Verrucomicrobium spinosum DSM 4136 = JCM 18804: one gene and its partner. The protein of the gene in region 1 binds, or shares a complex with, the protein of each later gene. Links are inferred from orthologs where the notes say so. Each region holds a gene or a part of one and is shown on either strand. Other genes may lie near its edges. The genes, in order: tsaE and tsaD.

Region 1 (7,224 bases):
CCAGGACCTCAACGACCTGCCAGAAGGCTTCAGCGTGCCCGAAGGCCGAGTGAAGCCCTGGGGCACCACGCACGCCGTGCTGGCCGCCGAGCAGAACATCAAAGAGCCCTTTGCCATGATTAACGCGGACGACTTCTACGGTCACGACGCGTTCGCCAAGCTCGCCGCCAATCTGCAGACCCTGAAACCTGCGAACGGCAAGGCCCAGTACTCCATGGTCGGCTTCCAGCTTAGGAACACCCTCTCCGAGCACGGCAGCGTGGCCCGCGGCGTGTGCACCAGCCAGGACGGCAAGCTCGCCTCCGTCACAGAGATGACCAAGATCTACAAGACGGAGACCGGCGCCCGCAACGACGAAAACCCTGACAAACCCGTGGAACTCACCGGCAACGAGCTCGTGAGCATGAACTTCTGGGGCTTCACCCCCGAGCTCTTCCCCCAGCTCAAGGAAGCCTTTGTGGACTTCCTCAAGGAACACGGCAGTGATCCCAAGTCTGAGTGCTACGTGCCCAAGGTCGTGGACCTCCTCATCAAGGCGGGCAAGGCCGATGTGGAAGTGCTCGAAACCAGCAGCTCCTGGTTCGGCGTCACCTACCCCGAAGACAAGGCTGTGGTCGTGAGCAGCATCCGCGCGCTCACTGAAAAAGGCGAATACCCCGCCCCCCTCTGGTCCTAGGCCGACCCCAGGGCACTGCCCTTTCCGCGAACCCGCACTCCAGCCCCCCACAAAGGGCCGGAGGCGGGTTTTTTGTTGTTGCCACCCCGCCATGCGGCCGCCCGGAAAGCTGTTTGTAGTACAAACTTCAGTTTGCCCAGGGCTGCCGCACACCCCCTTCCTCGAACCCCACGTACCCAGCAGCGCCACCACGCCACCCATGCCGATTGCCAATCGGCGCTACGCTGGCGCCATCGCCAGCACCCACGGCACCCATCAGGCTCCTCCCCGGCAGGCCCGATCAAAATCACCGCCCCCGCTCCGCAGCAGGGTTGGAGTACCGCTTTCAAGCGGAATTACTTCACAAACGTCCCAAGGTGGGAGTCCTTCCCAGGATTCCCAAGCCATCGGCAGCCTCGTTGGGGCAAGCCCCATCCTGGAACGCTCGCATCCTGATTCCGCTTAAAAGCGGTACTCCAACCCCGGCGCTGACCTCAACTCACCAGAGGGGACCTCCACCGCCCTGTTCCTGTCTTGCCAACCCTTTGTGCCTTTGTGCCTTCGTGTGAAAAATCTGCACTCTCTGCCCCCCCCACCCATGCCGATTGCCATTCTGCACCACGCGACGCTGTCGCCAGCATCCCGCCACCCATCAGGCTCCTCCCCGGCAGGCCCAATCACAATATCACCGCCCCCGCTCCGCAGCAGGGCTGGAGGGGTAATTTTGGGCGGGGGTGCTCACTGGGGGCAGCACGAAGCCCGGGAGCATCGGCAGGCTAAAGCCCAATGCCATCAGGGAAAAGTGGAGAGGTCGAGCATCTCCCTTTTGTGAAAGTATTGAGGGCCGAAGGTCCGGTATCATTGCAGCCTTGGGCAACGCCCAAGGTAGGCGCTCGTTTTAGATGTTGAGGGCTGTAGGCCCGACGTCATTCAGGGATGCTCGTCATAGGCAGACTTGTTGACACCGGGCCTACAGCCCTCAAGGGTAGTTTGGCCATCTATCCCTGGGGCGTTGCCCCAGGCTGGTATGAACCCGGACCTTCGGCCCTTCTGAATGGGGCTCACTAGTTACAGTCGTGGCGGTTGCACCATCGCGGCTCCGAGGCGCGCCAAGGCAAAACAGCAAGACGATGCGTTTTCCCTGATGGCATTGGGCTTTAGCCTGTACTCCGTACAGCTTCGGGTCCAATGCCTTGACGCACTGCCTACTGCCTACTGCCTACTTGCCCTCCGCGCAGCGGGTTCGCCTTCGTAATAAACGGCGCACTCAAATACACCGGCTCCAGCGCCGCCGCCGCCCATTCCGCCACATTCTCCGCACTCAACCCCGCGGCCAGCCGGGCCAGCCCCACCGCAGACGGCCTCACCGGGACCACACCCTCAAGCTCCGCTGGTGACACTGCATCCAGCGTGTACCAGGGCACCTCACGATGCGCCTCCTGGAAACGCACAAAGTCATTCTTACCCATCAGCGGGATCTCTCCCACCCTCAGCGCCCCACGCTGGATCTGCACGGCGTAAAAAAGGCCCCGCCGCGCATCACCGCACATCACATAGTGATCCGGCACCACCTCCACCTCCGGGGCCAGCAGCGAGCACAGTCCGATCACCGGCACACCTCTGGCCCAGCCCAGCCCCTGCGCCGCCGCGATCCCAATGCGCACACCCGTGTACGAGCCCGGCCCCGTCCCCACCACGATCAGGTCGAGCGCATCCCCCGCCAGTTCCAGCGCTTCTTCCAACGGGGCAAACAGCTGCGAGTTATGCGAGCGCTGTGAGGAAAACGCCTTTGCATACACCACCTCCTCTTCCTGCCACAGCGCCACCTGCCCCTGCGGGGTGGACGTTTCAAGGGCGAGAATACAGGCAGACATGGTGCAGATAGAATTAGGGATGATAAATTTGAAATTAGAAATGAACTGCGGTGTTCCCCGCAACCACCAGTCCCCTATACCGGCTCCCCCCCATTCATCATTTATAATTTATCATTCCTCATTTATCATTTCATCCCCCTCTTCCACTTCCCTGACCCCATCCTCACGGATCGTGAAGTAGAACCACCGCGTGCCCTCCGGCAGGAGTTCCGGGAAACGATCTGCCCACTCCACGATCACCACGCCATCGGCCGCCAGAATGTCATCCCAGCCCACGCCCAGCACCTCCTCTGCGGAATCCAGGCGGTAAAAGTCAAAGTGGAACGCGGGCAGCCGGCCATCGTTGTACTCATGCACCAGTGTGAAGGTGGGGCTGCTCACATTCGCCAGGCTCCCCAGACCGGCCACAATGCCCTTGGTCGCATGGGTCTTGCCCGCACCCAGGGTGCCCACCAGAGCCACCACATCACCCGGCTTCAGGGTGCAGGCCAGCTCGCGGCCCCAGTGCAAGGTCTCCTCAACGCTGGCCAGTTCAATCATCAGCCTGTATCCTACGATGAGAGCGCTCAGACTCAAGCTCCTGCACAGGGGGAGCCGTCACAAAGTGCTCCCAACCAGTCTCAACGAAGTCCGGCTTCTCCCCCAATCCCATCGGGACGAAGGTGCCAATCCGCGTGAGCGGCACCTCCGGGAATCGCGCCGCCCACGACGCCGCCAGCGCCTCCCAAGCCGCCGCCGGGATGGCCAGCAGGAGCTCATAGTCCTCCCCATCTCCCCAGGCCTGGGCCGCACTGCAGCCCGGATTCACCGGCAGGGTCCCCTCCTCCAGCACAAACTCCACCCCGCTGGCCTTAGCCATCCGCGGCAAATCCTTGGCCAAACCATCACTGAGATCCATCATCGCCTGCACCTGCTGCGATTCCACCAGCCACCCAGCCTCCGCCACCCGAGGCTCAAAACTCAGATGGTGTCCCGTGATGGAGCCCCCCAACTGACCCGTCACCGCGATCACATCGCCCGCGCGGGCCCCATCGCGACGCAGCACGCGGCCCTCCCGCACCTTGCCCGTCAGGCTCACCGAGACCATCACCAGCGGACCTCCCGCCGTCTCGCCACCTACAATGCTCACCCCGTAAGTTTCCGCGCACCTCCGAAGCCCCGCGTAGAGCCGCTCCACCCAGCTCACCTCCAGCTCTCGCGGCAGCACCAGCGTGATCAGCGCATGCTGCGGCACCCCGCCCATGGAGGCCACATCACTCACCACCCGGGCCAGCGCCTTCCACCCCACCTGCTCCGGTGCCGCCTCCCGCAGGAAGTGCACACCTTCCACCACGCAGTCCGTCTTCAGCAACTGGTCCCAACCTGGCTCCACCGCACGCACCACCGCGCAGTCATCACCCGGACCCGCAATCACCTCCGGCCCCTGTGGCAAATGTTGCACCAGGCGGGAGATCAGCTCATCCTCCCCGATGCTGGCCAGGGTGAGGCGTAAATCCGGCGCGTTCATAGCAGGTGCACTCGTTGCCTCCTCTATCCCTGAAGCGACAGGGCCGCCAGGTTCCCCGCATTGAAGAGCGCGTGCATAAACACCGGCACCAGCAGGCAGCCCGTGGTCTCATAGGCCAGGGCAAAACCAATCGCCAGCAGGAAGAGCGGCACCAGGCTGCCCACATGATGATGCACCGCCGCAAAGACAAGCGCGGAAAAGATCGCCGCGAACCACCGGTCCGTGAACCGCTTCACCACCCCGTACAGAAATCCGCGGAAGAAGATTTCCTCGCTCAGCGGGGCCACAACCATCGCCAGCACGCCCAACAACACCTTCGACACCACATTCCCTGAGTTCTTGAAGATTTTCACCGTGTCTTGCGGAGAGCTGTCCACATCCTTCCATCCCAGACCCAGGGAGGTCGCGACGTACAAGATGAGTCCCATGCTCAGCACCACCAGGAGCACCGCTCCGATCGACACCCCAAACGCCCGCGCCATGCTCATCTGCCGCAGGCCAAACATTTCCGCCGGGTTCAGCCCCCGGTAGATGGTGAGATAGCCCACCAGCATGAGGCTCAGAAAGATCAGGATCACCGCACTGAAAAACAGCCCCGCCGCCGAGGCCGCATCAGAGAGCTCCTCCACCTTTGGCGTGCCCTCCTCACCCCGCTGCATGCCCCCCCACACCATCAGAGAGAGGAGTGCCAGGGCCACACACACATCCACCGTCTTGTAGGGCCGCACCAGCACATTGCCCTCCAGATTCCAGTGCAAGTCCTGGGTGACACGGAGCACGCCGTACACCGTCAGGGCGATTGCCAGGGACAGACCCGCGATGGCGAACACGTCGCGCATCACAGCCAGTGTTGCCAGGTCACTCATCGTGGGTCGTCTCGTCAGAGGGGTCAAGCCAGAGGGTTGCCCCTCTTATCGCACCATGTGCGCCGGCAGCAGGTAGGGCTTGCCCGCCTCCAGGCGCGGCAGCAGACGATCGCTCACATCAAGCTCCACCTTGCCCCCAGAAGAGGCCTGTGCCTTGCCCATGATGCCCAGCAACTGCGCCAGAGAGGGCGTCAGGCTGTACTTCACCACCATGGCATCCTTCGCGCTTCCCAGTTCCTTCGCCAGGGCATACGCATCTTCCACATAGCCCAGTTGGTCCACCAGCTTGTACTCCAGCGCCTGCTTGCCCGTCACCACACGGCCATCCGCCACACCCGTGCGCAGTTGCGCCTCATCAATGTTACGTGCCTTGGCCACGATGCCCACGAACTTGTCATACATCGCCGAGACCAGGCTCTGGATGTACTCCCGCTCGTCTTCTCGCATAGGGCGGGAGCCGCTCAACGTGTCCTTGAACTTGCCACTGGCAAAGGTCATCGTCTCCAGGCCCACTTTGCCAAAAGTCTGGCTGTAGTTCAGGCTCTGGATGATCACGCCGATGCTTGCCGTCAGCGTGGTCTCATTGGCCACGATCTTGGACGCCCCACAGGCCAGGTAGTACCCGCCCGAGGCCGCGATCGAGTCCATATACACCACCACCTTCTTCCTCGCCGCCGCCTTCTTCACCGCGTTGTAGAGATTGTCCGAGGCCGTCACCTCGCCCCCCGGTGAGTTCACCCGGATCACGATCGCCTTCACAGACTTGTCCTCAGAGGCCTGCTCCAGCGCCCGCTGGATCGCCTCCACATTCATCCCACCTTCGGAAAAGAGATCCCCGGCTGGGCCGCTGGCGATGATGCCCTCGATGTCAATGCGCACGATCTTGTCCTTCGTCTCCGCCGCCCCCGCCTCCACCAGCGTCTCCCGGAACTTCTGCTTCGGCTCCACATAGCCAATGGACGCACTGTCCAGCCCCATCCCCAGGACGGCGGCAAAAGACACAAAATTCAGCGCCAGACTGACCAGCAGCGCAACAATCACGAAAGCAAGCAAACATCCGAGGCCTTTGTTTTTCATGGTCGCCGAGCCTACGATGAGATTGTCCCGCACGCAACAAATGGCGGTTTTACGGTCTGGAGGGGAGCCGGTGCGCGGTGCGTCAGCACGTCAGTGGGCAGTGCGTCAAGGTGTTGGGGCTGAAATTGTACGGGGCACAGGCTTCACCCTGAGTGGGCTTCCGTGGGCCGAGTCCCCCCTTGCCCGTCCCGCAAGACTTGGACGGAACTCCAACCCCGAAGCGACATCGGAGAGGGTTGGAGTTCCGCGTTTACGCCAATGCCATCAGGGAAAGCTGGCGAGGCCAATGATCTCCCTTTGGCAAACGAAGCTCAGGGCCAACGGCCCGGCTTCAAGCCAGACGCCCTTTGAGCACTTTAAAGCAGGTCAAATCCCCCACCGTCGGTGGTAGTCTTGCAAGAACTCCTCCGTCAGGAAAGCCTGTTCATCAAGCAGTGAGGTGGCCAGCACCTCCAGCTCGCCAGTGGGCAGGCGCAGGCTGATAAATCGAACCTTCCAAGCTCACTGTCAGGCTGGCCCCATGCTCATTGCGAGCGAAGAGTTTTTTTGGCCGCCGCAAAGGATCGCTGCTGACAACGGACGACAAAGTGGGCACCACTCATCGCGACCTGCGCCAGGAAGAGATACAAGGCGTATCCCCTGTCACAAACAATGACATCCCCCGGCCGCGCCTTTGCGAGGCACATCACATGAAGACAGGCTGCTACACCCCATGAAACAACCCTTCCCAGGCCACCTGACCTCCGCGCGTCTCCTGCTGCGCCCACTCCACCCCGGCGATGCGGAGGCGTTGTGCGCCTACCGCTCCCTGCCTGAGGTGGCTCGCTATCAGTCCTGGGAATCGTTCGGCCCGGACGACGCAGCCCGTTTGATCGAGGCCCAGCGCACCGCCCAGCCAGACGTTCCCGGCACCTGGTTCCAGCTCGCCTTCGTCGAGACCGCCACAGGCCGCGTCATCGGCGATTGCGGCCTGCACTGCCTGCAGGAAGACGGGCGGCAGATGGAAATGGGCATCACCCTCTCCCCCCAGTACCAGGGCCGCGGCTATGCCACCGAGGCGGTCGAGTGCGTGCTCCACTATCTCTTCGGCACCCTGCACAAACATCGCGTCCTCGCCTCCACCGATGCCCTCAACCACCGCGCCGCCGCCCTTTTCCGACGGCTCGGCTTCCGGCAGGAGGCCCATTTGGTAGAGAGCCTGTGGTTCAAGGGTCAATGGGGCAGCGAATACCTCTTCGCACTGCT
Region 2 (7,266 bases), 290 kb from region 1 along the record:
GCCTGCACGCCGCCGGCCTGACCGCGACTGTCGAGGGAGGTGAACAGGGGCGGGAAGCCGGGCTGGCCAGCTTTGCCGCGCCAGCGGGGACCAAGGGCGTCTCTCAACTCATGACGCCGGATGGCAAGTCACTGCCCGTGCAGCCCAGCGCTGACGGAAAAACCTGGACGCTCATCACACCGGCGATTGCGCCGGGAGCCAAGCTGATCGTGAAAGCCAGAGAAGGAAATGCCTCTCCCCCTTCCGACGCCATCCATGTCGCCAAATTGGGAGGAGCCCTGCAGTTTCTGGCGGGGAAGCAGCCCTTCTTCACCTACCAAATGGAGGCGAGCAAAGTGCCCCCCTGCACCTCTGACGACTTCCGCCATGGCGCCTACCTGCATCCCGTGTACTCCCCCAGCGGGAGGCGCGTCACCGGGGACTACCGGCCAGATCACCCCCACCAGAGGGGCATTTTCATGGCCTGGACCAAGACCGAGTTCGAGGGGCGGCACCCGGACTTCTGGAACATGGGCAAGGGCAAGGACGGCAAGCTGACGGGTGAGGTCCGCTTTGGCCAGCTCGACACCGAGTGGAGCGGTCCGGTGCATGGTGGCTTTACCAGCACCCATCGCTGGCTGGATCACACCAGCGGCGCGGAAAAAGAGGTGCTGCGGGAGAACTGGAGCGTGACCAGCTACTCCGTGAAGATCGGCGGCGTATCGACGTACCTTCTGGATCTCGTCACCACCCAGACCTGCGCGGGGCAGGAACCCTTGAAACTGCCCAAATACCACTACGGCGGCCTGGGCGTGCGCGGCCCGGAGCCGTGGGACCCGGTGGACAAGGTGACCATGCTCACCTCCACTGGCGCGGATCGCACCAAAGGCGATGGCACCAAGGCCTCCTGGGTGTGGCTGGGCGGTGAGGTGGACGGCACGCTGACGGGCATCGCTGTCCTCATGCATCCAGACAATTTCCGGTTCCCCCAACCCTTGCGGCTGAATCCCAAGAACCCGCAACTGTGCATCGCCCCCTCCGCGGAGGGTGACTGGTCCATCGAGCCCGGCAAGCCTCTCGTCCTGCGCTACCGGTTTGTGATCCGCGATGGCAGACCGGACGCGGCTTTGCTGGACAGGCTGTTGCACGACTACGCAAATCCGGCCAAAGTGACGGTTGCCCCAACTGACTGACTCTGTCCCATTTCATGCCCGATCCCGCCCCTTTCCCGAAATCCCGCCTGGGAGTGCTTCTCATCGTCTCCGGCCCTTCTGGCTCCGGAAAAACCACTCTCTGCCGCCAGATCGCGGACCTGGGAGAGGCGGTGCACTCCGTCTCTGCCACCACCCGCAAACCCCGCCCGGGTGAGATGCATGGGAAAGACTATTTCTTCTTTTCCGAGGAGGAGTTCGAGGAGAAAATCGCCCGCGGCGAGTTCTTCGAGCACGCCCGGGTGCATGGCAATCTCTACGGCACCCTCAAGACCTATGTGAAGGAGAACCTGGAGCGCGGGGTGGATGTGGTGATGGACATCGATGTGCAGGGTGCCACGCTGGTGCGCGCCTGCGATGACGAACTGGTGCAACAGTGCCTGGCCGATGTTTTCATCCTGCCCGCCTCTGTCGATGCCCTGAAGGAGCGGCTCGCCGGCCGTGGTACCGAGGACGATGAGAGCCTGGAACTGCGCCTGCGCAACGCGCTGACCGAAATCGCCCACTGGCACAAGTACCGCTACGCCCTGGTGAGTGGCTCCCGCGAAGCCGACCTTGAGAAATTCCGCTCGCTGCTCCTCGCAGAGCGCATGCGAGTGGCCCGGCTCACCTAGACAATCGCTGATCGATCCGACCGAACTGATCCCGCCATGCCTTCGCCTTCCTCCTCCATGCGCCCCTTTTCCAACGTCTGGTTCAAGCTGCTCACCGGCGCGGCCCTGGTCACGCAGGGCCCGCTGCATTCCCAAGAGCCGGCCAAACCCGCCGCCCCCGCGCAGGAGGCGGCATTCGCCCAGTTCGAGCTGTTGACACGGGCCATGGAAATCATCCGCCAGAACTATGTGGATGAGAAGAAGGTGTCCTACGAGCAGCTCATCGAGGGTGCCCTGGACGGCATGCTCAAGAAGCTGGACCCCCACTGCGAGTACATGGGGAAGTCGCTCTTCGAGGAGATGCAGCAGGAGCAGCGCGACACCAGCGAAGGGGTGGGCATCACCATCGCCCTGCGTGAAGGCATGCTCACCATCATCACGGTGGATGAGCAGGGGCCCGCCGCGAAGGCCGGCGTCCTGCCCAATGACCAGATCATCCGCATCGGCGAGGTGCTGGCCGACAACATGAGCACCATGGAAGCCGTCCAACATCTGAAGGGCAAGGCCGGAGACGCGGTGCGCCTGACCGTGCGCCGCCCGGGCACAAAGCAGTTTCTGGATTTCAACCTCGTCCGCCAGGCCCTGCAGGAGAGCTCAGTGCGCGATGCGATGATGCTCCACGCCCGCCTTTCTTCTCCGTGGAAGATTGGCTACGCCCGCATCACCGAGTTCACCCAGGGAACCGTGAAGGATCTCTCCAATGAACTCGACCGACTGGAGAAGGAGGGCATGCAGGCTTTTGTTCTGGACCTCCGCAACAACCCGGGCGGCCTGATCGACTCCGCTGTAGGCGTCTGCGGCGAGTTCCTGCCCTCTGGCACGGTCGTGGTGACCACAGAAGGTCGTGTTGCGACCCAGAACCCACCGCCCTACCGCACGCCGCCACGCAATGGCAAGGCGCAGCGGAAGTACCCCATGTGCGTCCTCGTCAACCACGGCAGCGCCAGTGGCTCTGAACTTGTGGCCGGAGCCCTCCAGGATTTGAAGCGGGCGATCGTGGTGGGCACCACCAGCTTCGGCAAAGGGTCCGTGCAGACCGTGCTGCCCATGAAAAACGGTGCCGCCATGCGCCTCACCACGGCCAAGTACTACACCCCCAGCCATCGCACCATTCACGAGAATGGCGTGGAGCCCAACATCGTCTCTGCGCTGACCAGCGAGGAAGAGATGAAGATCATGCAGTGGCGCACCGCCAACACCCAGGGGGAAGGGCGGTCGCTGGATCTCGCCAAGCTCAATGACCGCCAGCTGGAGCGCGCCACGGATGTGCTCAAGGGCGTGATGACGTATGAGGAGTTCAAGAAAGGCGATGCCAAGCCGGCTGCAAAACCGCCCGTCGAAGCTCCGGCGGCCCCCACCAAGCCTCAGGAATCGCCGACACCGGCACCAGCGTCAGCGTCAACGCCTCCTGCGGCTCCTGCGCCAGCCCCTGCTCCGGCGGCTACCCCCGCGCCGTCTGGCACGACTCCACCGGCACCCTCCCCTACCCCTGCGCCAACTCCCGCGCCAGCCACCCCGGCTGCCCGTTGATCGTTTCCTTGTACCGCTTTCATGTCCGGATCCCGCCCGCCCTGCCTTCTTGCCCTGGAAACCTCTTGTGACGAGACCGCCGCGTCTGTGGTCACCACGGCTGGCGAAGTGCTGAGCAGCGAGGTCGCGTCCCAGATTGAGATCCACCGCGCCTATGGCGGCGTGGTGCCGGAGGTGGCTTCACGCAATCACATCCAGGTCATGCGCCTCGTGTGTGAGCAGGCCATGCAGAGTGCTGGCGTGGCCCTGCCGGAGATCACCGCCTTTGCCGCCACCAGCGGACCGGGCCTTGTGAGCTCGCTCCTTATTGGCAGCACCATGGCCAAGGCCCTTGCGCTTGCAGGGAAGAAGCCGTTCCTCGCCATCAATCATCTGGAGGGACACCTGCTCTCCCCCTTCATGACGAAGCCGGGTGAAGCCACAGGAGACACAGCAGCACCCATCCCTCCCCACCTGGCGTTGATCGTGAGCGGTGGTCACACCATGCTCATGAACGTGCGCGGAGTGGGGCAGTATGATCTGGTGGGGCGCACGCGCGACGACGCCGCTGGCGAGGCCTTTGACAAGGTGGCCAAGATGATCGGCCTGCCCTACCCCGGCGGCCCGGAGATTGACCGCCGCGCCCGCCACGGGCGGAGGGATGCCTACGAATTCCCCCGCAGCATGCTGGAAGCAGGAAACTACGAGTTCAGCTTCAGCGGGCTGAAGACCGCCGTGCTCTATCTCCTGCCCAAGATTGACCTGACGGATGAAGGCACCATGAACGATGTCTGCGCCTCCTTCCAGGAAGCCGTCATCGAGGTGCTGGTGAAGAAGACCGTGAACGCCGCCCGTCAGCATGGCCAGCGCATCATCGGCGTAAGTGGCGGTGTGAGCTGCAATCACCGGCTCCGCGAACGCTTCACGGAACGCTGCGCCAAGGCCGGCATCGAGCTCCGCCTCACCCCACCCACCTACAGCACCGACAACGCCGCCATGATCGGCTTCGCCGCCGTGCACCGTCACCTGACAGGCTATCAGAGCCCGTTGGAGATCGATGTCGATCCGAACTTGAGTTTGGTGGGCTGACCCGCTGCGCGGGAGACAGAAGACTGGAAGACGCCAGACACAAGACCTGAGCTGACGCACGAGATAGAGCACTCCACACAGCACTCAGCAAAAGGAGCGAGGGACATTCTTGTTCTGGTTCGCACCAAGCGTCCCATGACGTCGTCAATCATGAGCCTGCAATCAAGTCACGTGGATTGACCCCGCCCCATGTGCCCTGCCGCGCCCTCATGCCATCACGGCCCAAGGAGCGGTGTTTGTGCTTGCACAATCGCCGATGTGAAGCGGATCGCTTGACCGCCAACGCCGCTTCTCGGCCTGAGCTCGGTCTCGCAGCCACCCCCGGCCCTCCTCGCAACAGCTCGTTTCCTTGTACCACCAAGAGGCCGCACCACGACTGAACCGGCGGGACGCCGGTATCACTCACAGGCTGGAAGCCCATGTCACTTACGACTCGAATGGCGACGCCTCCGAGAATCTTTGAAGGTGCCCTCCCCTCTCCGCATCAACTCCCGCATGCCGCTCAAGCCAGCTCCAATCACTGTCGCCCCCCTTCACAACACGTCCCGGAGGGACGTCGGACATTAGCCGGTGGTGAAGGCCTGTAATCAGGCCGGGAACCACCGGATCCCGCACCCCAAAACCCATTGCGTCCCGGAGGGACGCCGGACCGGCCCTCCGAGACCCACGATGACTGTAATGCACGCGCGTCCCCAACAACGGTTCAGGCACAAACTCGCCCCCGCGCGCCGCCAGCACTCTCATCAACCTCTTTTGCTCTCATATAGCTTTACCAGGCTGAACTCTTTCGGGTCGTGGGCATTGCGAAAAATCGTAAACACCTGAATCGGACCCTTGGTAATGCCAATCTCAAAAGTCGTAGCCCTTGGATTCTTCAATACGTACTTCTCCATGCCCGTACCACACCAGTTCCAAGTCGTCGCCTCCCATTTTCCACCGCGTTTCTTTCTGAAGAATAGCTGCGGACGGCACTTGCTGTAGCCAAAATAATCAATGTCGATCCCGGTCCGGTTCTCCACCTGTAGCACCACGGTCGCAGACTTGTCATTCTGCGCGATTTTCTGAACCGTTATCACTGGAGCGGCCCTCAATTCTCTGTCGCAATCCTTGTGGGAGATCAATTCCTCCCAGCCGGGGCCTTTCACTCCCTTGACGCAACTGACAAGCGTGAACAGGGCGGCGATGACGCAAAGCGTTTTCATGGGATCATGCGGACGACGTGTTAGGCCAAGTTACACGGGCCATCACCGACAAGCAATGGTTGATCTTGCACCTGGAACCATGTCTCAACGCACCACCGCAGCACTCCCCAGCCTCTGCAACCCCTCCCAGCCATGCCAGGCCATGAACCCAGCAATGACCACCATCACGGCACAAGAGACATAGGGAGCCCGACGCATGAGCTCTCCGAAGCCCTTGAATCGCTTCTCCGCATGTCTCAGACTCCAGGCCGCCAGCACACCGGTGGCCACCATCGTGAGGGCCAGCCCCGTGCTGAAGGCTGCCACCATGGCGAACCCAAGGGTGAATTTCTTCAACTGCAGGCAGATCAGGAGCACGCTGAAGGCAGCAGGGCACGGCATCAAGCCACCCGTGATGCCGAACAGGGCGATCTGCGGGGTGGTCACCGTGCGCCCCTCGAACCGGCGGCGGATCTCATCAGCGTGTTCGCGCTCATGAGCATCCTGGTACTCCTCGTCTGACGCTGGAGGCTCATCCTCGCCCCCTTCTCGAAAGGCCACGCGATACGTATGACTGTGATCGCCATGGGACAGGCTCATTTCCACCTCGAACTCGTGCGGTTCTCGGATGTGCTGCTCGGACTCCAGCCAGTCGCCTTGCTGACGCAACGCGAAAGACTCCCTGACCCCACCTTCGCGGATGGTCGCAAGCGCCACTTGCGACGCTGCCGGCAACCTGGCTCCAGAAGGCACCCGCATCCGGAACACAGGCGGCACGCCATCCTCATGGATCTCGATGCCATAGCGACCATGCCCCGTGTTGATCCACTTCACCTCCCCATGGCCATGATCGTGCACATGGGCATGGGCATGAGTTGAGTGATCCCCATGATGATGATGGTGGTGGTGGTGGTGGTGACCGTGATCATGCCCATGCCCATGCCCGTGCCCATGGTGATGGTGATGATGCGAGTGGGCGTACGCCTCACGCACCTCCCGCCGGGTCCGGAAGAACATCCACACCGCCATGGCCAACACCAGCACTGCCGAGGCGATCTGCAGGTAAGGCTCGATCGCCTCCGCACTCCACTGACTGCCGAAGTAGAGCGCCCCTGCTGCCAGAGCCCAGATGATCAGGCTGTGAGAGATGGCGGCGGACACGCCCAGCAGCACCGCCTGGGCGATGGTGCCACGGATGGCAATGATGAAGGCCGCCATCATCGTCTTGGAATGGCCAGGCTCCAGACCATGAAGCGCGCCCAGAAGAATGGCCGTGGGGATGTAGAGCCAGGAGATGTGTTCAGGGTTCATGGAACAATCAGAAAGGGGTTAATCAGCGAAATCAGCGCAGGTACTTGCGGAGCACATCGATGAGCTCCTCACCCGCCTCGATGGGCGAATGGCCGTCATGGGCGTCATCCATGACATGATGGCGGATGTGCCCCTCCAGGACCTCCAGCATCAGGCTGTTGATGGCACCCCGGAAGGCCGCCAGCGTGTGCAAGACGTCACTGCAATCCTTCTCCTCGTCGATGGAGCGGTAGAGCCCTTCGAGCTGCCCCTGAAGGCGTCGGATGCGGGCCAGGAGGTGCGGCTTGTTCTGCGTGGTGTGTCCCATCTTGGGGAAATAGATACCCTAGGGGG

The links.
Region 2: the proteins of tsaE (region 1) and tsaD are in contact, whole or in part, in a crystal structure (PDB 6N9A), measured with the Thermotoga maritima proteins. The link is inferred for Verrucomicrobium spinosum DSM 4136 = JCM 18804 from one-to-one orthologs. Residues at the interface, in WP_004082108.1 of Thermotoga maritima: Leu37, Gly38, Lys46, Lys57, Val59, Lys60, Ser61, Thr63, Phe64, Thr65, Leu66, Met67, Val69, Pro71, Tyr82, Arg83, Leu84, Asp86, Asp88, Phe89, Asp93, Ile128, Asp130, Glu131, Arg134; in WP_004082750.1 of Thermotoga maritima: Cys10, Asp11, Arg49, His50, Leu82, Gly84, Gly135, Gly136, Glu154, Thr155, Leu156, Asp157, Asp158, Ser159, Glu162, Asp165, Lys166, Arg169, Leu170, Tyr175, Lys213, Thr214, Leu217, Tyr218, Gln221, Arg222, Asn324.

Annotation. Positions count from the first base shown.
Region 1 is NZ_ABIZ01000001.1:6,911,054-6,918,277, forward strand. Bases 1,356-4,310 are described here. They hold tsaE (tRNA (adenosine(37)-N6)-threonylcarbamoyltransferase complex ATPase subunit type 1 TsaE), read right to left. Parts: upstream 3,070-4,310; coding sequence 2,641-3,069; downstream 1,356-2,640. Other genes in these bases: tsaB (tRNA (adenosine(37)-N6)-threonylcarbamoyltransferase complex dimerization subunit type 1 TsaB), read right to left, coding at 1,861-2,529; VSP_RS37765 (thiamine-phosphate kinase), read right to left, coding at 3,062-4,036; VSP_RS28170 (CPBP family intramembrane glutamic endopeptidase), read right to left, coding at 4,060-4,310. In the rest of the region: VSP_RS28150 (nucleotidyltransferase family protein), read left to right, coding at 1-676; more of VSP_RS28170, read right to left, coding at 4,311-4,902; signal peptide peptidase SppA, read right to left, coding at 4,948-5,979; VSP_RS28185 (GNAT family N-acetyltransferase), read left to right, coding at 6,692-7,224. UniProt on the Escherichia coli protein: Required for the formation of a threonylcarbamoyl group on adenosine at position 37 (t(6)A37) in tRNAs that read codons beginning with adenine.
Region 2 is NZ_ABIZ01000001.1:7,201,871-7,209,136, forward strand. What follows is about bases 2,421-5,417. They hold tsaD (tRNA (adenosine(37)-N6)-threonylcarbamoyltransferase complex transferase subunit TsaD), read left to right. Parts: upstream 2,421-3,394; coding sequence 3,395-4,441; downstream 4,442-5,417. Other genes in these bases: VSP_RS37935 (S41 family peptidase), read left to right, coding at 2,421-3,373; VSP_RS29180 (hypothetical protein), read right to left, coding at 5,185-5,417. Outside these bases: VSP_RS40210 (DUF6807 domain-containing protein), read left to right, coding at 1-1,172; gmk (guanylate kinase), read left to right, coding at 1,187-1,804; more of VSP_RS37935, read left to right, coding at 1,841-2,420; more of VSP_RS29180, read right to left, coding at 5,418-5,643; VSP_RS29185 (HoxN/HupN/NixA family nickel/cobalt transporter), read right to left, coding at 5,728-6,933; VSP_RS29190 (metal/formaldehyde-sensitive transcriptional repressor), read right to left, coding at 6,965-7,240.